DNA from 2 places in the Nitratireductor sp. GCM10026969 genome. Region 1 is predicted to be linked to the other one. Evidence: predicted binding sites of a transcription regulator. Region 1 holds the regulator's gene; the other holds the start of a gene.

Evidence for each region. Region 1 encodes HrcA, which represses chaperone genes, less so after heat shock. Its sites were predicted from a motif close to GTTAGCACTCNCNNNNNGNGAGTGCTAAC; they were not measured.
Region 2: the regulator HrcA is predicted to act here: its motif matches at 6,601-6,629, upstream of ACFP9U_RS08350 (co-chaperone GroES).

The regions. Positions count from the first base shown of each region.
Region 1 covers NZ_JBHSUM010000059.1:12,865-21,196, reverse strand. The annotation lists gene polA (DNA polymerase I) at 1-1,876, opposite strand, end outside; gene ACFP9U_RS13555 (adenosine kinase) at 2,308-3,300, shown strand; gene grpE (nucleotide exchange factor GrpE) at 3,605-4,282, opposite strand; gene ACFP9U_RS13545 (putative quinol monooxygenase) at 4,360-4,671, opposite strand; gene hrcA (heat-inducible transcriptional repressor HrcA) at 4,688-5,758, opposite strand; gene rph (ribonuclease PH) at 5,921-6,637, shown strand; gene ACFP9U_RS13530 (VOC family protein) at 6,649-7,062, shown strand; gene ACFP9U_RS13525 (non-canonical purine NTP pyrophosphatase) at 7,059-7,706, shown strand; gene hemW (radical SAM family heme chaperone HemW) at 7,703-8,332, shown strand, end outside.
Region 2 covers NZ_JBHSUM010000025.1:34,305-42,636, forward strand. The annotation lists gene ACFP9U_RS08320 (GH36-type glycosyl hydrolase domain-containing protein) at 1-2,821, opposite strand, end outside; gene ACFP9U_RS08325 (hypothetical protein) at 2,946-3,251, opposite strand; gene ACFP9U_RS08330 (hypothetical protein) at 3,258-3,536, opposite strand; gene ACFP9U_RS08335 (DUF1488 domain-containing protein) at 3,589-3,843, opposite strand; gene ACFP9U_RS08340 (hypothetical protein) at 4,089-4,478, opposite strand; gene groL (chaperonin GroEL) at 4,548-6,182, opposite strand; gene ACFP9U_RS08350 (co-chaperone GroES) at 6,233-6,547, opposite strand; gene ACFP9U_RS08355 (cold-shock protein) at 6,865-7,074, shown strand; gene ACFP9U_RS08360 (hypothetical protein) at 7,192-7,437, shown strand; gene ACFP9U_RS08365 (fatty acid desaturase) at 7,503-8,332, shown strand, end outside.

The sequences.
Region 1 (8,332 bases):
AGCCGATGGTGAAGCGGCCGCCGGCGAGTTCGTAGATCTCCTCCTCCATGGCGGCCGCCGTCTGCGCGAAGTCGCCCGACATGCGGGAAAGGATCTGCCGGTCGACCGTTATGCCGCGGTGCTCCATCCGGCCGATGACCGAAATCATCGGCCGCTCCAGCCGCTCGTAGACGGAGACGAGTCCATTCGCCGCCAGCCGCGGCTTGAGAACCTTCCAGAGCCGGAGCGTGATATCGGCGTCCTCGGCGGCATAGGTCGTGGCGCGCTCGAGATCGACCATGTCGAAGGTCACCTTCGATCGGCCGGAGCCCGTCAGGTCCTTGTAGGAGAGTGGCATGTGGCCCAGCCAGCGCTCCGAAAGTGCATCCATGCCGTGCGCCTGAATGCCCGCTTCCAGCACGTAGGAGATAAGCATGGTGTCGTCGTAAGGCGCCACGTCGATGCCGTGCCGGTAAAGCAGCAGCCAGTCGAACTTGAGGTTCTGGCCGATCTTCAACACCGAGGGATCCTGCAGGAGCGGGCGCAGCACGGCGAGCGCGGCGTCCTGTTCGATCTGCCCGTCGAGCAGCCCGCCGCCCAGAAGGTCGCTGTTGCCGCTCTTGTGGTTCAACGGCACGTAGGCCGCCCGGCCGGGCGCGGTGGCAAGCGAAAAACCGCACAGCTCCGCCTGCATCGGATCGAGCGAGGAGGTCTCGGTGTCGAAGGCGAGAAGGCCGGTCTCGCGCGCCTCGTCGACCCAATGGTTCAGCGTCTCCAGATCGCGAATGCAGACATAGCCGGAATGGTCGATCGGCTCGGCCGCCGCCGCCTCGGCCAGCTTTTTGGCAAGCGTCTGCGGCGTATTGGCGCCGTCGGTCCTGTCGGGCGCCACCTCGCCCTCGGCGCCCGGCTCCTCGGTCCCGGAGGCAGGCACAGTAAGGTCCGGCCCGTGCACGGCGCCGCCGGCCTCCACCGCGACGGGAGCAGGCTCGACCTCGCCCGCATCGGTACCGGTCGCCTCGGCAACGCGCCGGGTGAGCGAGGAGAATTCCATCGTCTTCAGAAAGGCGATCAGCTTCGGCCCGTCCGGCGGGTTGAGCGCCAGGGAATCGAGCGGCGAATCCACCGGCACGTCGTTCTTCAGCCGCACGAGCTCGCGCGAGATGCGCGCATTGTCGGCATGCGTAGTCAGGTTCTCGCGCCGCTTGTTCTGCTTGATCTCGTGCGCGCGGGAAAGCAGCGTGTCGAGATCGCCATATTCATCGAGAAGCTGCGCCGCCGTCTTCGGCCCGATTCCGGGTACGCCGGGCACGTTGTCGATCGTGTCGCCCGTCAGTGCCTGCAGGTCGATCATCTTCTCCGGCGGCACGCCGAATTTCTCGATCACTTCCGGCACGCGGATCTCGCGATCCTTCATGGGATCGTACATGGCCACGCACGGCCCCACGAGCTGCATCAGATCCTTGTCGGAGGAGATGATGGTGGCATCGCCGCCCGCCTCCACCGCCAGCCGCGCATAGGTGGCGATGAGATCGTCGGCCTCGAAGCCCTCCATCTCGATGCAGGGCAGATCGAAGGCCCGCGTTGCCTCGCGGATCAGGCCGAATTGCGGGATCAGATCTTCCGGCGGCTCGGTGCGGTTGGCCTTGTACTCGGGATAGAGCTCGTTGCGGAATGTCTTGGAGGAATAATCGAAGATGACGGCGAAATGGGTCGGCGTGACGCCGACATCCGTATCGCGCGCATTGCGCAGGAGCTTCCACAGCATATTGCAGAAGCCCGACACGGCGCCGACCGGCAGTCCGTCGGACTTGCGGGCCAGGGGAGGAAGGGCGTGATAGGCTCGAAAGATGTAGCCCGAGCCGTCGACAAGGAAAAGATGATCACCTTTTTTCATGGGTCAAACGGGTAGCGCGGCGCGTCTGCGCTGTCCATCCTTTAGACATTCGGCGAAATCGGCTTGCCGCCACATCATGACGCGACCGCAAGAGGTAACGTAAATATTACGAAGGTGTAATCTTCCGGCCCTTGAATAGTCGTTTTCGCGAACAAAATATGGGGGATCGGCAATATTCCGCCGAGTCCGGGAATGGCCCGTCCCCCGCCTGAACCGGACATATGGCGGCAGCCTACCCCCTCTCCGGCTGCCGCACATACTGCAAGGCCGCCGTGGCTTCCCCTCCGCCACGGCGGCACTTTTTTGCGTAATGCGGCATGCCGGCCCGGCTGCGGGGCTCCTTCCCGACTTTGCAAAAGTGCGGCCAAGACGATAAACCCCCCCGAAACCCATCCTGCCTTCGGCCGTCCGGCCCCAGATCGGAGATATTCATGCCTGATTTCGACGTGCTTTGCATCGGCAACGCCATCGTGGACATCATCGCCCGCTGCGACGAAGCGTTTCTCGTCGACAACGACATCATCAAGGGTGCGATGAACCTGATCGACGTCGAGCGCTCCGCGCTTCTTTACGAGCGGATGGGCCCTGCCGTCGAGACTTCGGGCGGCAGCGCCGGGAACACGGCGGCGGGCGTGGCCGGGCTGGGCGGCACGGCGGCCTTCTTCGGCAAGGTTTCGAACGATCATCTGGGCGAGGTCTATGCCCACGACATCCGCGCCCAGGGAGTGGCCTTCGATACGCGGCCGCTGATGGGCCATCCGCCGACCGCGCGTTCGATGATCTTCGTCACCGCCGACGGCGAGCGGTCCATGAACACCTATCTCGGCGCCTGCGTGGAGCTTGGCCCCGAGGATGTCGAGGAGGACAAGGCGCGCGCCGCCAAGGTTGCCTATTTCGAGGGCTATCTGTGGGACCCGCCGCGGGCGAAGGAGGCCATCCGCACGACGGCCGAGATCGCCCATGCCGCCGGCCGCGAGGTTTCCATGTCGCTGTCCGACCCCTTCTGCGTCGACCGCTATCGCCAGGAATTCCTGGAGCTGATGCGCTCGGGCACGGTGGACATCGTCTTCGCCAACGAGCACGAGCTGATGTCGCTCTACCAGACCGCCTCCTTCGAGACGGCTCTGGAGGCCATCCGCGCCGACTGCCGGCTTGCCGTCGTCACCCGCTCGGAGAACGGGTCGATCGCCATGACACACGAGGAGAAAGTGGCGGTGGATGCGATGCCGGTGAGCAATGTGGTCGACACCACCGGCGCCGGCGACCTTTACGCCGCCGGCTTCCTCTACGGCTACACCCGGGGGCGGGGCCTGGCGGACTGTGCCCGACTGGGCTCTCTGGCGGCTGCGCAGGTGATCGGACAGATCGGCCCGCGCCTGCAGACGAGCCTCAAGGACACGGCCCAGCAGGCGGGGCTGCTTTAAATCTAGATCAGTTCACCGTTTCACGGAAACGGTGAACTGGACAGGTTGAGCCACGGTCGCCTCCTGCCGTCATCCCGGCCAAGCGGCAAAGCCGCGCCGAGCCGGGCCCCATTGAGAGGCGCGGCCGTTTTCCACAGAAAACGCTCCCGGTTCTGAGACAGCATCATCGAGAACCGGGCCGTTCTCGATAATGTTCTGACCAATGGGTCCCGGATAGCCCTTCGGGCTTCCGGGATGACGCGAGGGAACGGACGCCGGGGGCGATCACACGTTGGCCGAAAGCGGGCAACACCTGCGGTCTTGCCTAAGACGCCGAATCTCGGGCATTGGTATCGGTAACACCGTCTTCGCCGTTGGCAGGCTGGTCATTTGCGGCCTCCCCCTTCGGGCCGCCTTTGGCAACACCCACCATGGCCGGCCGCAGAACGCGATCTGCGATCACATAGCCGGTCTGCACCACCTGCACCACCGTATTGGCCGGAACCTCCGGATTCGGGACCTCGAACATGGCCTGGTGGAAATGCGGGTCGAATTTTTCGCCCTGGGGGTCGATGCGCTTGACGCCGTGGCGCTCTAGCGTCGACAGCATGGCGCGCTCGGTCATCTCGACGCCCTCTATCAGCGCCTTGAGGCCGGGCTCCGCATTCTCGCGGGCTTCCGCCGGCACCGCTTCGAGCGCGCGCTGGAGATTGTCCGAGACCGTCAGCATGTCGCGAGCGAAGTTGGCGATGCCGAAATTGCGGGCGTCGACGACATCGCGCTGGGTGCGCTTGCGGAGATTCTCCATTTCCGCGGCAAGCCGCATCGCGCGCTCTTTCAATTCTTCGTTCTCCTGGGCCAGGCGCACGAGGACATCCTCTTCCGACACGCCGGCCTCGTTGCCCTCGCCCTCCGCGGGCGCCGCCTCGGCCTCGGCCTGGACAACCTCTTCCTCGGGGTTTTCGTTCTGCGGTGCGTTGTCGTCCTTGGGGTGTGTACTCATTGCCTGTCCGTCTTGCGGTTATCCTTGCGATAGTCGGGCCGGATATCGAGGTTCGGGACCGCGAAATCAAGGGGCTGCTAAGAACCGCGGGGCGCGGGCGGAAGTCCCGTCCCTCCCATGGGAACGGTGCGGATATGCATTTCGAAGCCGGCGATCAGGGGCCGGGCCTCCTCGATCGCGGCGCGCACCCCGGGCAGGGAGAGCGCGGCCTTGTGGCTTTCTTCGCTCTCCCAAACCTCCGTGATCCAGATCGCGTCCTCGTCCTGCTCGTCGCCGGCGATCACATAGCTGAGGCAGCCGGGCATCTCGCCGCTCGAGTCGAGCAGGAGCGCGATGAGCGCCACGCGCCTGCCCGGCTGGGCGCGCATCTTTCCAATCAGGCCGAACACGTCCCCTCCCCCGTGCTTAACGCAAAAGCCGGCCCACGAGCTGGGCCGTATAGTCGACCATCGGCACGATGCGCGCATAGTTGAGCCGCGTCGGGCCGATGATGCCGAGCGCGCCGATGACCCGCGATTCCTGGTCGTGATAGGGCGCAACAATCAGCGACGAGCCGGAGAGTGAAAAGAGCTTGTTCTCCGAGCCGATGAAAATGCGCACGCCGTGCCCTTCCTCGGCCAGCTCCAGAAGCTGGATCAGGCCCTCCTTGGTCTCCAGGTCTTGGAAGAGATGGCGCAGGAGTTCGATATCGGCCTGGGCGGTGACGTTTTCGAGCAGGTTCGCCCGGCCGCGCACGATGAGTCGCGCAGGTACGTCGCTGTCCTGACCGGCCCAAACCGCCAGGCCCTGCTCGACCAGCGACTGGGACAGCGAATCCAGGGCGGCGCGGGTCTCCTCCTTGAGCCGCTCGACCTCGTTGCGCGCCTCGGCGAGCGTGCGGCCGCGAATATGCGCGTTCAGGAAGTTCGAGGCCTCGACGAGCTGCGACGCGGTCACGCCGGCCGGCAGATCGAGAACACGGTTTTCCACCTCTCCGTTCTGCGAGACCAGCACCGCGAGCGCCTTGGTCGGTTCGAGCTGGATGAATTCGATATGCTTCAGCGGCGCCTCGGTCTTGGCCGCCAGCACAACGCCGGCGCCACGGGAGAGGCCGGAAAGCATCTGGCTGGCCTCGGTCAGCATGTGTTCGAGCGACTGGCCATTGCCGGCGGCCCTGACCTGCGCCTCGATCACCTGCCGTTCTTCTTCCGACAGGTCACCGATCTCCATGAAGGCGTCGACGAAGAAGCGCAGCCCCTGCTGGGTCGGCAGGCGGCCGGACGAGATATGCGGGGCATAGATGAGACCCAACTGTTCAAGGTCGCTCATCACGTTGCGCACGGTGGCCGGCGAAAGCTGCGTCGACAAAAGGCGCGAAAGATTGCGCGAGCCGACCGGCTCGCCCTCGCGCAGATAGGTCTCGACGAGAAGACGGAAGATGTCGCGCGATCGCGCATCCATGGATTGAAGGTTCTGATCCGTGACTGGCTTGGTCATGCGTCTCTGCCTCCTTCCCGAAATATAAGCAGGGGCGGGACGAACACAACTGCCGCGACGGCGCATGCCCATTCCCGTTTTCCTTTGCGTCGCGCCGCCTGGAAAGCTAAAAGCCGCGCACGAGCGACCAGCCATCAAGCCAAAAGCCGGAGAGCGACACCCATGCGACCATCACGACGGCAACCCGACGAAATGCGCGCCGTGAGCTTCGAACGCGGCATCTCCAGGCATGCGGAGGGTTCTTGCCTCGTCAGGTTCGGCGACACGCAGGTCCTGTGCACCGCCAGCCTGGAAGAAAGGGTGCCCTCCTGGCTGCGCAACTCGGGCAAGGGCTGGGTAACGGCGGAATACGGCATGCTGCCGCGCTCGACGGGCGATCGCATGCGCCGCGAGGCGGCATCCGGAAAGCAGGGCGGCCGCACGCTGGAGATCCAGCGCCTGGTGGGCCGCAGCCTGCGCTCGGTTGTGGATCTGCAGGCGCTGGGCGAGATGCAGATCACGGTCGATTGCGACGTGCTCCAGGCTGACGGCGGCACGCGCACGGCGGCGATCACCGGCGGCTTCGTCGCGCTCCACGATTGCCTGTCCTGGATGCAGACACGGCAGATGATCACGCTCGAACGCGTCCTCAAGGACCACGTGGCTGCGATCTCCTGCGGGATTTTCGGCGGCCAGCCGGTGCTCGACCTCGATTATGCCGAGGATTCGGCGGCGGAGACGGACGCCAATTTCGTCATGACCGGCAAGGGCGGCATCGTCGAGATCCAGGGAACGGCCGAGGGGACGCCGTTCTCGGAGGACGAGTTCATGCAACTCCTGGGACTTGCCCGCAAGGGCGTTACCCGGCTGGTCGAACTGCAGAAGATGGCGGTTTCCTAGAGGCATTTGCGATGAAGCCGGCGGGCATACTCGAAGCGGCGCTGTATGTGAACGACCTTGAGGAGGCCGAGCGCTTCTACGGCGATATACTCGGCCTGGAACGCATAACGAAGGTTGAAGGGCGGCACGTCTTCTTCCGCTGCGGGAATGCGGTGGTCCTTCTGTTCGACCCCGATGCCACGGAAATTCCGCCGCCGCCCGATGCGCGGCTTCCGGTGCCGCCGCACGGCGCGCGCGGTCCGGGACACCTGTGCTTTTCGGCCGGCGCCAAGGAGATCGAAGCCTGGAGAAAGCATCTCGAGGCGCAAGGCATCGCCATCGAGGCCGATTTCGAATGGCCGAAAGGGGGCCGTTCCATCTATTTTCGCGACCCGTTCGGCAACTCGCTGGAATTCGCCGAACCGCGCATCTGGGGGATCTCGTGAGAGCGATCGACGGCAGGAGATTCGTTCTGGCCAGCCACAATGCGGGCAAGCTCGGCGAGTTCGACGGGCTCCTGGCGCCCTTCGGCTACGAGGTGCATTCGGCCGGGGAGCTGGGTCTGCCGGAGCCGGAGGAAACCGGCACCACCTTCGAGGAAAACGCCTATATCAAGGCCTTCGCCGCCGCCAAGGCGACCGGGCTGCCGGCCCTTTCCGACGATTCGGGCATGTGTGCCGAGGCGCTGGACGGCCGGCCGGGCGTCCACACGGCCGACTGGGCGACCCTTTCCGACGGCAGCCGCGATTTTTACGTCGCAATGGAGAAGGTGGAGAAGCTGTTGCGGGAAAAAGGCGCGTCGACGCCGGACGAGCGGCGGGCACGCTTCGTGGCGGTCCTGTGCCTGTGCTTTCCCGATGGCGAGGCGGAATATTACCGCGGCGAGGCGCCAGGCCACCTCATCTGGCCGCCGCGCGGGAACCTCGGCTTCGGCTACGATCCCGTCTTCCAGCCTGACGGTCATGAACGGACTTTCGGCGAAATGACCGCCGAGGAAAAGCACGGCTGGAAGCCGGGGCATGAAGAAGCGCTGTCGCATCGTGCGCGGGCGTTCAGGACCTTCGCCCGGGCGCGGCTGGGGGTTGCATGACACAGGGCCTGGCGGACGGCCCCGGCTTCGGCGTCTACGTGCACTGGCCGTTCTGCGCGGCCAAGTGCCCCTACTGCGACTTCAACAGCCATGTGCGCCACCAGCCGGTGGACCAACAGCGCTTCGCCGCCGCCTTTCGACGCGAGCTTGCCGCCATGCGCGAACGCACCGGCCCGCGCACCGTCTCCAGCATCTTTCTGGGCGGCGGCACACCGTCCCTGATGGCGCCGGAAACGGTCGGCGCGATCCTCGAAGCGGTGGCGGCGCACTGGACCGTGCCGGACGGCGTGGAAATCACCCTGGAGGCCAACCCCTCCTCGGTGGAAGCGGAGCGCTTCCGCGGCTATCGCGCCGCCGGGGTCGACCGCGTCTCGCTCGGCGTGCAGGCCTTGGACGACCGCGACCTGCGCTTCCTCGGACGGCTGCATACGGTCGAGGAGGCGCTTGCCGCCGTGCGCCTTGCCCGCGAGATCTTTCCGCGCCTCTCCTTCGACCTCATCTATGCCCGGCCCGGGCAAACGGTCGAGGCCTGGCGGGCGGAGCTCGAGAGCGCCATCGGCCACGCGGCCGACCACCTGTCGCTCTATCAGCTCACCCTCGAGGAGGGCACGCCGTTCTACGCGCTG
Region 2 (8,332 bases), on a different contig from region 1:
AGAAACCGGCGAAGTTCAGGCGCGGGCTTCCCTTGGATTGCGCGGCTGTCGTCCATTCCAGCAGATGGCGGCGGGACCCGAAGAGGCGCACCAGCGTCCTGATGATGGCATCGACCATTCGCCACGCCTGGTCGGGCAGGAAAACGATGGAAAGGACGCTCTGAACGGCTGCGAGCCGCACGTCAGCGGCGAGCGTTGCAACATGACTGCGCAAGCGAATGCCGGCCCGGTGCGGCACGAGTGTGAATAAAATCGGCAGGAACGCAGGGATCGCGACGGCAACAAGGAGAAGCAAAGTTCCCGTCACCGCGGCTGGCAGCGGCATCAGCCATGTGAGCCCCAGAGCCAGGAGCGTGAACGGCGCCAGCAGTGACCGCCTCAGATTGTCCAGCATCTTCCCACGGCCGACGGAGGGAAGCCCAAGATGTCCGCTGCGCAGTCCCGTTACCCAGGGAAGAAGTTGCCAGTCGCCACGAGTCCAGCGATGCTGGCGTTTGGCGGCAACGTCGTATCGGGACGGAAATTCCTCGATCACCTCGACATCGGAAGCGAGACCGGCGCGGGCGAACACGCCCTCGAAGAGGTCGTGGCTGAGCATGGTGTTCTCCGGCACGCGGCCGGCAAGGGACGCCTCGAAGGCGTCGACATCGTATATGCCCTTGCCGGTATAGGTGCCTTCGCCGAAGAGATCCTGATACACGTCCGATGCGGCAGCCGCGTAGGGGTCGATGCCGCCGGGGGCCGAGAAAACGCGCTGATAGAAGGATCCTTCGCGGCCGACCGGAAGCGAGGGGGTGACACGCGGCTGGAGAACGCCGTAGCCGTCGACGACACGCTGCTCGGCTTCGCTGAAGCGCGGCCGATTGAGCGGATGCGCCATCTTGCCGATCAGGCGGTGCGCCGCATCGCGCGGCAGCCGCGTGTCGGCGTCCAGCGTGATGACGTAGCGCACATCGGCCGGCACCTGCGGCGGCCGTCCGCCTATGGGCATGAAGGTGGTGTCATCGGCGCCGCGCAGGAGCCGGTTGAGTTCGTGCAGCTTTCCGCGCTTGCGTTCCCAGCCCATCCACTTGCCTTCGCCCGCGTTGAAGATGCGGCGCCGATGCAGGAGGAGGAAGCGGTTTCCGCTTGGGGCGGGTTCGTGACGCCGGTTCAATCGAGCGATCGCCTCGGCGGCGCTATCGAGCAGTCGGGCATCTCCCTCCATGACTTCCTGATCCGCATCGAGCCCGTCCGTAAGGAGGGCGAAGACGAGGTCACCGCCGACGCCGGAAAGGTGGTGAACCTCGAGGCGCTCCACTTGCTCCAGAAGGTCCACTTCACTGGTAAGAAGCGTCGGCACGGCGACGAGCGTCCGCATGGATTCCGGAACGCCCTGCTTGAGTGAGAGACCGGGCAGGATCGTCGCGCCGAAACTCCAGGTCATCGCACGGTTGACGAGGGAGGTCGCAACCTCGGTCGCGGGGAGAAATCCGATCAAGGCGAACAGTACGAGCCAGATGGTGTCGAGATCGGAGCGCGAAAGCGCCCACAGGGCGACGGTCAGCACCATCGCCGTGACAAGCAGGATCAACCCGATATAGCCGCCAATGCCAAGTCGCGTGTTGAAGCGGCTGATCCGCAGCCGCGGCGGTGGCCGGAACCGGATCGCGCACTCAAGTGCCGCGCGGCCTTGCGCAATCAGGTGATAGCCCGGGTCGCCGGCACGCTCCGCGCCTGGTGTACCGTCCGCTTCGGCATCTGCTTGGCGCGCGGCGTCAAGCGCAATGTCCGAAACCTCGAGCTCAGAGAGCGAGGAGCCGCGGGCCAGTTGCTCGATCGCGTTCCTGTAAAGGTCGCGGGTCGGAAAATCCATGTCGGCAAAGGCGCTTCCCGCCCGCAGCCGCTCGTCGACCAGGCTCACGCTCTCGAAAAGCTCCGCCCAGTCGATGTCGGAAATCAGCCGGATGCTGGTGATGATGTTGCGCACGGTGACATTGGAGGCGCCCTGCCTTTGCTGGGCGTGCTGCACCACGGCGTCGACCGACACGCCCTGGAGAACAAGGCGCTCCTCCAGCCAACCGAGCGCCGGCGTTGTTTCGGGATCCTGATTCCGCAACTGTTTGGCCAGTTGCGCAGCAAAGAGTTCAGACAACGGCTCCGGTGAGCGCGAGGCGATATCCGTCTCGAGCGCGGTCTTGCCGCAGTTCGATGCAAGAAGCCGCCCGGCAAGCGCCGCCGCATCCGCGCGCGCCGCGCGGCCCACGGTCATCTGATCTGCCAGCCGGCGCAGGTTCTCGATGAGGACAATGCGCAGGGTGATCGCTACTGCCCACAGCTCGCCGATCGTCAGGGGCTGAACCCGCTGATAGGCCACCAGAAACCGCCGCAGCCTCTCTCGATCGAAAAGGCTGTCGGTATGTGCGACAAAGGCCCAGGCGAGCCCGAGAACCCTCGGATAGCCCGCAAGTGGTCCTTCGCTCAGCTTTGGCAACTGGCGATAATAGCCGGGAGGAAGGTCGTTCCTGATCTCGCGAATCTGCTCTTCGACCAGATGATAATTGTCCAGAAGCCATTCAGCGGCAGGGACCACACCCCGGCCGCTCTCCAATTCCGCGGCACTCGCCCGATAGGCGGCGAGCAAAACGGCGGCATTGTCGTTCAGCCTCGTGTGCAGGGGTAGGACGGCTGGAGGCCGGTTGCTCACCGGTTGCGCGACAGCGAGGCTTTCCGCGTGCTGCTCGAGCCGCTCCACGCTGAAAAGCTCCTCCCTCACCGGCGCCACATCGTTCCATGGCGATGATGAGGAGCGAAGCCCCAGAAAATTAAGGATCGATTTCAAGAAGGGCCTTTCCAGCCTGCGCGCTACTCGCGCTGAACAAGCTGATTTGTTGAAACCCCGGCCCTTATTCAGACAGAGGCAGAGTCCTGGCGCGATCGATAATCGCGGCAACTGAGTCCGACCGTCAGTGCCGCCACTCCGTCTGCGGCGGCAGGTCGCCGGCAACGTCCACGTGAGCGGCGTCGCTGGCCTCAGGCAGGTGCTTATCGGAGAAGCGGAGAGTCAGCAGCCGCCCCTTATCGGTCAGGAACTGCAGATCCTCGCGGCCGAATACCTGCCGCAGCGTGTCGGGAAGCATCCGGATTTCGCCGCTGCCGATCACTTCGCCCGGCTTCCGCAGGAAGCCGTCAAAATCATAGTCCGCGCGGCCAAGTGTCTTGTCTCCGCACTTCAGGAGGCCGGTACCGTGGATTCCACCAAGGTGCTGCACGAACGGCTACTCCCCGACAGTCCGGCTTGCGAGCGCATCCGCGTCCAATGCCGCCGCCAGTTCCTCCGGGTCGACCTCCACCGTCTGATGTCGGCTGCTTGTCACGGAAATCGCCGGAGTTTGCAGCGCCGTGGCTGTGCGCCGGTAGGCGAGAAAGGAAAGACCGAAGATTTCTTCCTCGTCGACCAACAGGCGATAGGTTCCTGCCGGCTGCCGAGCGTCAAAGGCGCTCAGCATGAATGGTCGCTTGAACGTGATCTCTGTATGCGTGGTGCGAACGGTCATAGCAGAATCCAATCTTTAACTCCCATCCGGGGTGAGCCAGGGGAGTCCCGGCTTAACGAAAGTCCGCCGCCGTCAGCACATATTCGGTCTTGCGGGCGTTCCTGTAGATTTCCCGAGCGACATCGTGGATCGTGGTGCGCGCTGCATCGAAGGCGGCCAGATAATGCGCTTCGTCGTCGGCTGCGGTGGAGAGCGCGTTGGTCTCGACGGAGAACCGCACCTCGAACATGCCATCATGGCCGATGAAACGGACACGCTCTCTGGTCTCGTCATAGCTGCGGCTTCTATTGGGGAATGTGAGTGTCATGATTGATACCTCATTGGCATTGGGAGGAGAGAAACTGCTGTTCGCCGCCCTGCCGTTTCTGCAAAGGGCGAGCGGCGACAGCGCCGCCTTCATTCACGCAGACGCTGATCTCGCACGCGTCACGGTCCATCGGGCAAGATGGCCGGACTCGACTGCTGCGCAAAATGCTGTTGCTGGCCCGCTGGACCTGAGAGCCGAGTGGCGCCCTCCACCTTCGGTCCTCACTTTGATGTGAGAAGCCACACTCAGGCCGCCAGCGCGACCGCGCAGCCTTCAGCCGCACGGCGGGTGGCGGACGTGTTGCCGGGCATCGTCGCCCAGCCGCCGGCCTCGATGAATTGTCGCTGCCTGTAGGTGCTGTTAAGTGCCTTGAGCTCGACGAGGCGGGCCCTTGAATCGGGGGCCGCGTTGAACCTGTCCACGCATATGAGCGCGGCCAGTTCTCCGCGTGCGACGTCTCCCGCCGTCGATGCCAGCGTGCGCGACGTGCCGCCCGTGACCCAGCCGCCCCAACTGAATCCGACGACCATGGTGGCTACGGCCGTGACGGCGCATGCCCACACGAGTGTCGATTTCGACGGCTGATAGTTGTTCCAGCGTTGGGCGATGGATGTGCTGTTGTTCTGCGTTCCCATGGAATTAATCCTTCCTGGATGTTGCTCCGGCTATGCGCGGTCGTCTCCGACAGGCTTTTCAGGCGCTGCTCAGTAGCCCATCCCGCCCATGCCGTTGGCGCCCGCCATGGCAGGTGCGCCCTTCTGCGGGATCTCGGCGACCATCGCCTCCGTCGTGACAAGAAGCGCTGCGATGGATCCGGCATCCTGCAGGGCCGTGCGAACCACCTTGGCGGGATCGACGATGCCGGCTTCGATCATGTCGACATAAAGTTCGGTTTGTGCGTTGAACCCCGTATTCGGGTCCTTCGCGTCCATCAGCCGGCCGACGACGATCGAGCCTTCGACACCGGAATTGTCGGCGATTTGCCGGACCGGGGCTTCAAGGGCTCTCAGAACGATCGAGATGCCAGCGGACATGTCCGCGTTCGTTCCTTTAAGGCCGGTTAGCGCCGCCTTGGCGCGCAAAAGCGCCACGCCGTCGCCAGGCACGATGCCTTCCTCGACCGCCGCACGGGTGGCATTCAGCGCATCGTCGATGCGGTCTTTCTTTTCCTTGACCTCGGTCTCGGTCGCGCCGCCGACGCGAATAACCGCAACGCCGCCCGCCAGCTTGGCCAGCCGTTCCTGCAGCTTCTCCTTGTCGTAGTCCGAGGTGGTTTCCTCGATCTGCGCCTTGATCTGCTGGATACGGGCCGAAATATCCGCCTTTTCGCCGGCACCGTCGACGACGGTGGTCGTATCCTTCTCGATCAGAACCCGCTTGGCGCGGCCGAGCATATCGAGCGTGACGTTCTCGAGCTTGATGCCGAGATCCTCGGAAACCAGTTGACCGGCCGTCAGCACCGCGATGTCCTCCAGCATGGCCTTGCGGCGATCCCCGAAGCCTGGCGCCTTGACGGCAGCGACCTTCAGGCCGCCGCGCAGCTTGTTGACGACGAGCGTGGCGAGCGCTTCACCCTCCACGTCCTCGGAGATGATCAGGAGCGGCTTGCCCGTCTGGACGACAGCTTCGAGGATCGGCAGCATCGCCTGCAGATTGCCGAGTCTCTTCTCGTGGATGAGGATGTAGGGATCCTCGAGCTCCGCCCGCATCTTCTCGGCGTTGGTGACGAAATAGGGAGAGAGATAGCCGCGGTCGAACTGCATGCCTTCGACAACGTCGAGCTCGGTATCGGCGGCCCGGGCCTCCTCGACCGTGATCACGCCCTCATTGCCGACTTTTTCCATCGCCTTGGCGATCATTTCGCCTATCGAGACATCGCCATTGGCGGCGATCGTGCCGACCTGAGCGATCTCGCCGGAGGATTTGACCTTCTTGGCGCGCGCGGCGATGTCCTTGACGACGGCGTGGACCGCAAGGTCGATGCCGCGCTTCAAGTCCATTGGATTCATGCCGGTCGCCACAAGCCGGGTGCCTTCGCGCAGGATGGACGCGGCAAGTACGGTCGCGGTGGTGGTGCCGTCACCGGCAAGGTCGTTGGTCTTCGAGGCCACTTCGCGCACCATCTGTGCGCCCATGTTCTCGAACTTGTCTTCAAGCTCGATTTCCTTGGCGACGGTGACACCGTCCTTGGTGATGCGCGGCGCGCCATAGGCCTTGTCGATGATGACATTGCGGCCTTTGGGGCCGAGCGTCACCTTGACGGCGTTGTTCAGGAGCTCGACGCCGCGCAGCATCCGCTCGCGCGCATCGATGCCAAACTTGATTTCCTTGGAAGACATGATTTTCTCGATTCGTTCGTTCTTGAAACTGGGCCCGCAGAAATCGCCTGTCAGGCGGCCTTCTCAGCAAGCACCGTCTTTTCGACGATGCCCATAACGTCGGCTTCCTTCATGATCAGCAGATCCTGACCGTCTATGCTGATCTCGGTGCCGGACCATTTGCCGAAGAGAACGGCGTCGCCCGTCTTCACGTCGAGCGGGGTCAGTTTGCCATCTTCGCCGCGAACGCCCGGGCCGACGGCGACCACTTCGCCTTCCTGCGGCTTTTCTTTCGCATTGTCGGGAATAATGATCCCGCCCTTGGATGTATTATTGCCTTCGGCGCGCCGAATGACGACGCGGTCGTGGAGGGGCCGGAATTTCATGAGTGTTCTTTCTGCGGCCGGGTGTAGGGGGCCACGTCCCTTCATATAGGCCTATTGGCAGTCGATTAACAGGAGTGCCAGAAACAATAGTTCAGGGGCGAGGCTCTTCTGATGACGGTCCCGATAACCAGGTTTCTTGGTCGCAGCCTTGTTTTGGACGCCGGACATGCCTATGTAGGGGCGGATCGATCTTGTTTGATGAACTTTGTTATGCGCCACAGCGCTCTGACGATCTTCCCTCTCAAATTCGACCTTGACCGCTTCTCGCGTCATGCGCGGCAAGCATATTCATAATGACTGATTGAAAGGAAATCGTCATGACCGTTGGAACCGTAAAGTTCTTCAATGCTACCAAAGGCTTCGGCTTCATCCAGCCCGATGATGGCGCTGCGGACGTTTTCGTCCACATCTCTGCCGTCGAGCGTGCTGGCATGCGCACCATCGTGGAAGGCCAGAAGCTGAGCTTCGATGTTGTCAAGGACAACCGTTCGGGCAAGAGTGCTGCGGAAAACCTGCAGGCCGCGTAAACTTCGTCTTCGAGACGTGACCACGGATGGACTGGCACGGATCGTCGAGACGAGGAGGAGGTCGGGCTTCTGCCCGGCCTTTTTGCTTTCAGGCCAATCCGTGAGGAGAGCAATGATATGACAGACACCATCACGAGAAACAATCTGTTTCGGCCCGTGCCATCGAAGGCGCAGAGCAAAGCGGATCTGACTGACAGTACGGCGCGCGCGCTCATCAAGGCGGAAGCCGACAGCCGACAAGCCAAGAGCCAAAGACTGAGGCAGGCGCGTCTGGAAATGGAGGCGCGGCAACCTAAACCCGCGCCGACCAAGGCTCGCGCTGCAAAGAAAGCGAAGGGAGTTGCTTCCCGCCGTGCAGTCTGAGTATCCGAAACGACGTGACCATCACCACGCGTCCCGCTGGGCGCAAATGTTAAGTTGGATAGCTTGTGAAAAGTAACTTCGCCGCTGACGACCCCGCTCAGAGGAAGGAGCGCTCCTGGACTGCGGTTCTCGCCCAGTACAAGCAGCCGCACCCGGCCCGCAGCACGCTCGAGATAGCCGTCACGGCCCTGCCTTTTGTCGCGTTGTGGGCCTTGTCGGCGGCCGCCGCCGTGTACGGCCACTGGTGGGGCCTCCTGCTGACGATCCCCGCAGCCGGCTTTCTGGTCCGCCTTTTCATCCTGCAGCATGATTGCGGGCACGGGGCCTTGTTCGCCCACCGCTCCGCCAACGACTGGACGGGCCGGGTCATCGGCGTCTTCACCCTCACGCCCTATGACTATTGGCGTCGCACCCATGCCGTCCATCATGCGACGGCAGGCAATCTCGACAAGCGCGGAATCGGCGACGTCAATACCCTCACGGTGGGGGAGTATCATGCATTGCCCTGGTGGGGCCGCCTGCGCTATCGGCTCTATCGCCATCCCTTGGTAATGTTCGGTTTCGGCCCTGCCTGGCTGTTCATCTGCCAGTATCGGCTGCCCCTCGGCCTTATGCGCGCCGGCGTGCAGCCCTGGACCTCGACGATCGTCACCAATCTCGGCATCGCCCTTCCGGTCGCGAGCCTGATGTGGCTGATGGGGGTCGGTCCCTTTCTCATGGTGCAGGTGCCGATCACCCTCATGGCGGCGACGGCGGGCGTGTGGCTTTTCTATGTTCAGCATCAGTTCGAGGAGACGCACTGGTCCGAGGACGACGACTGGAGCTTCCAGCACGCCGCTCTGCACGGCAGCTCGCATTACGATCTTCCCTTTCCACTGCGCTGGATCACCGGGAA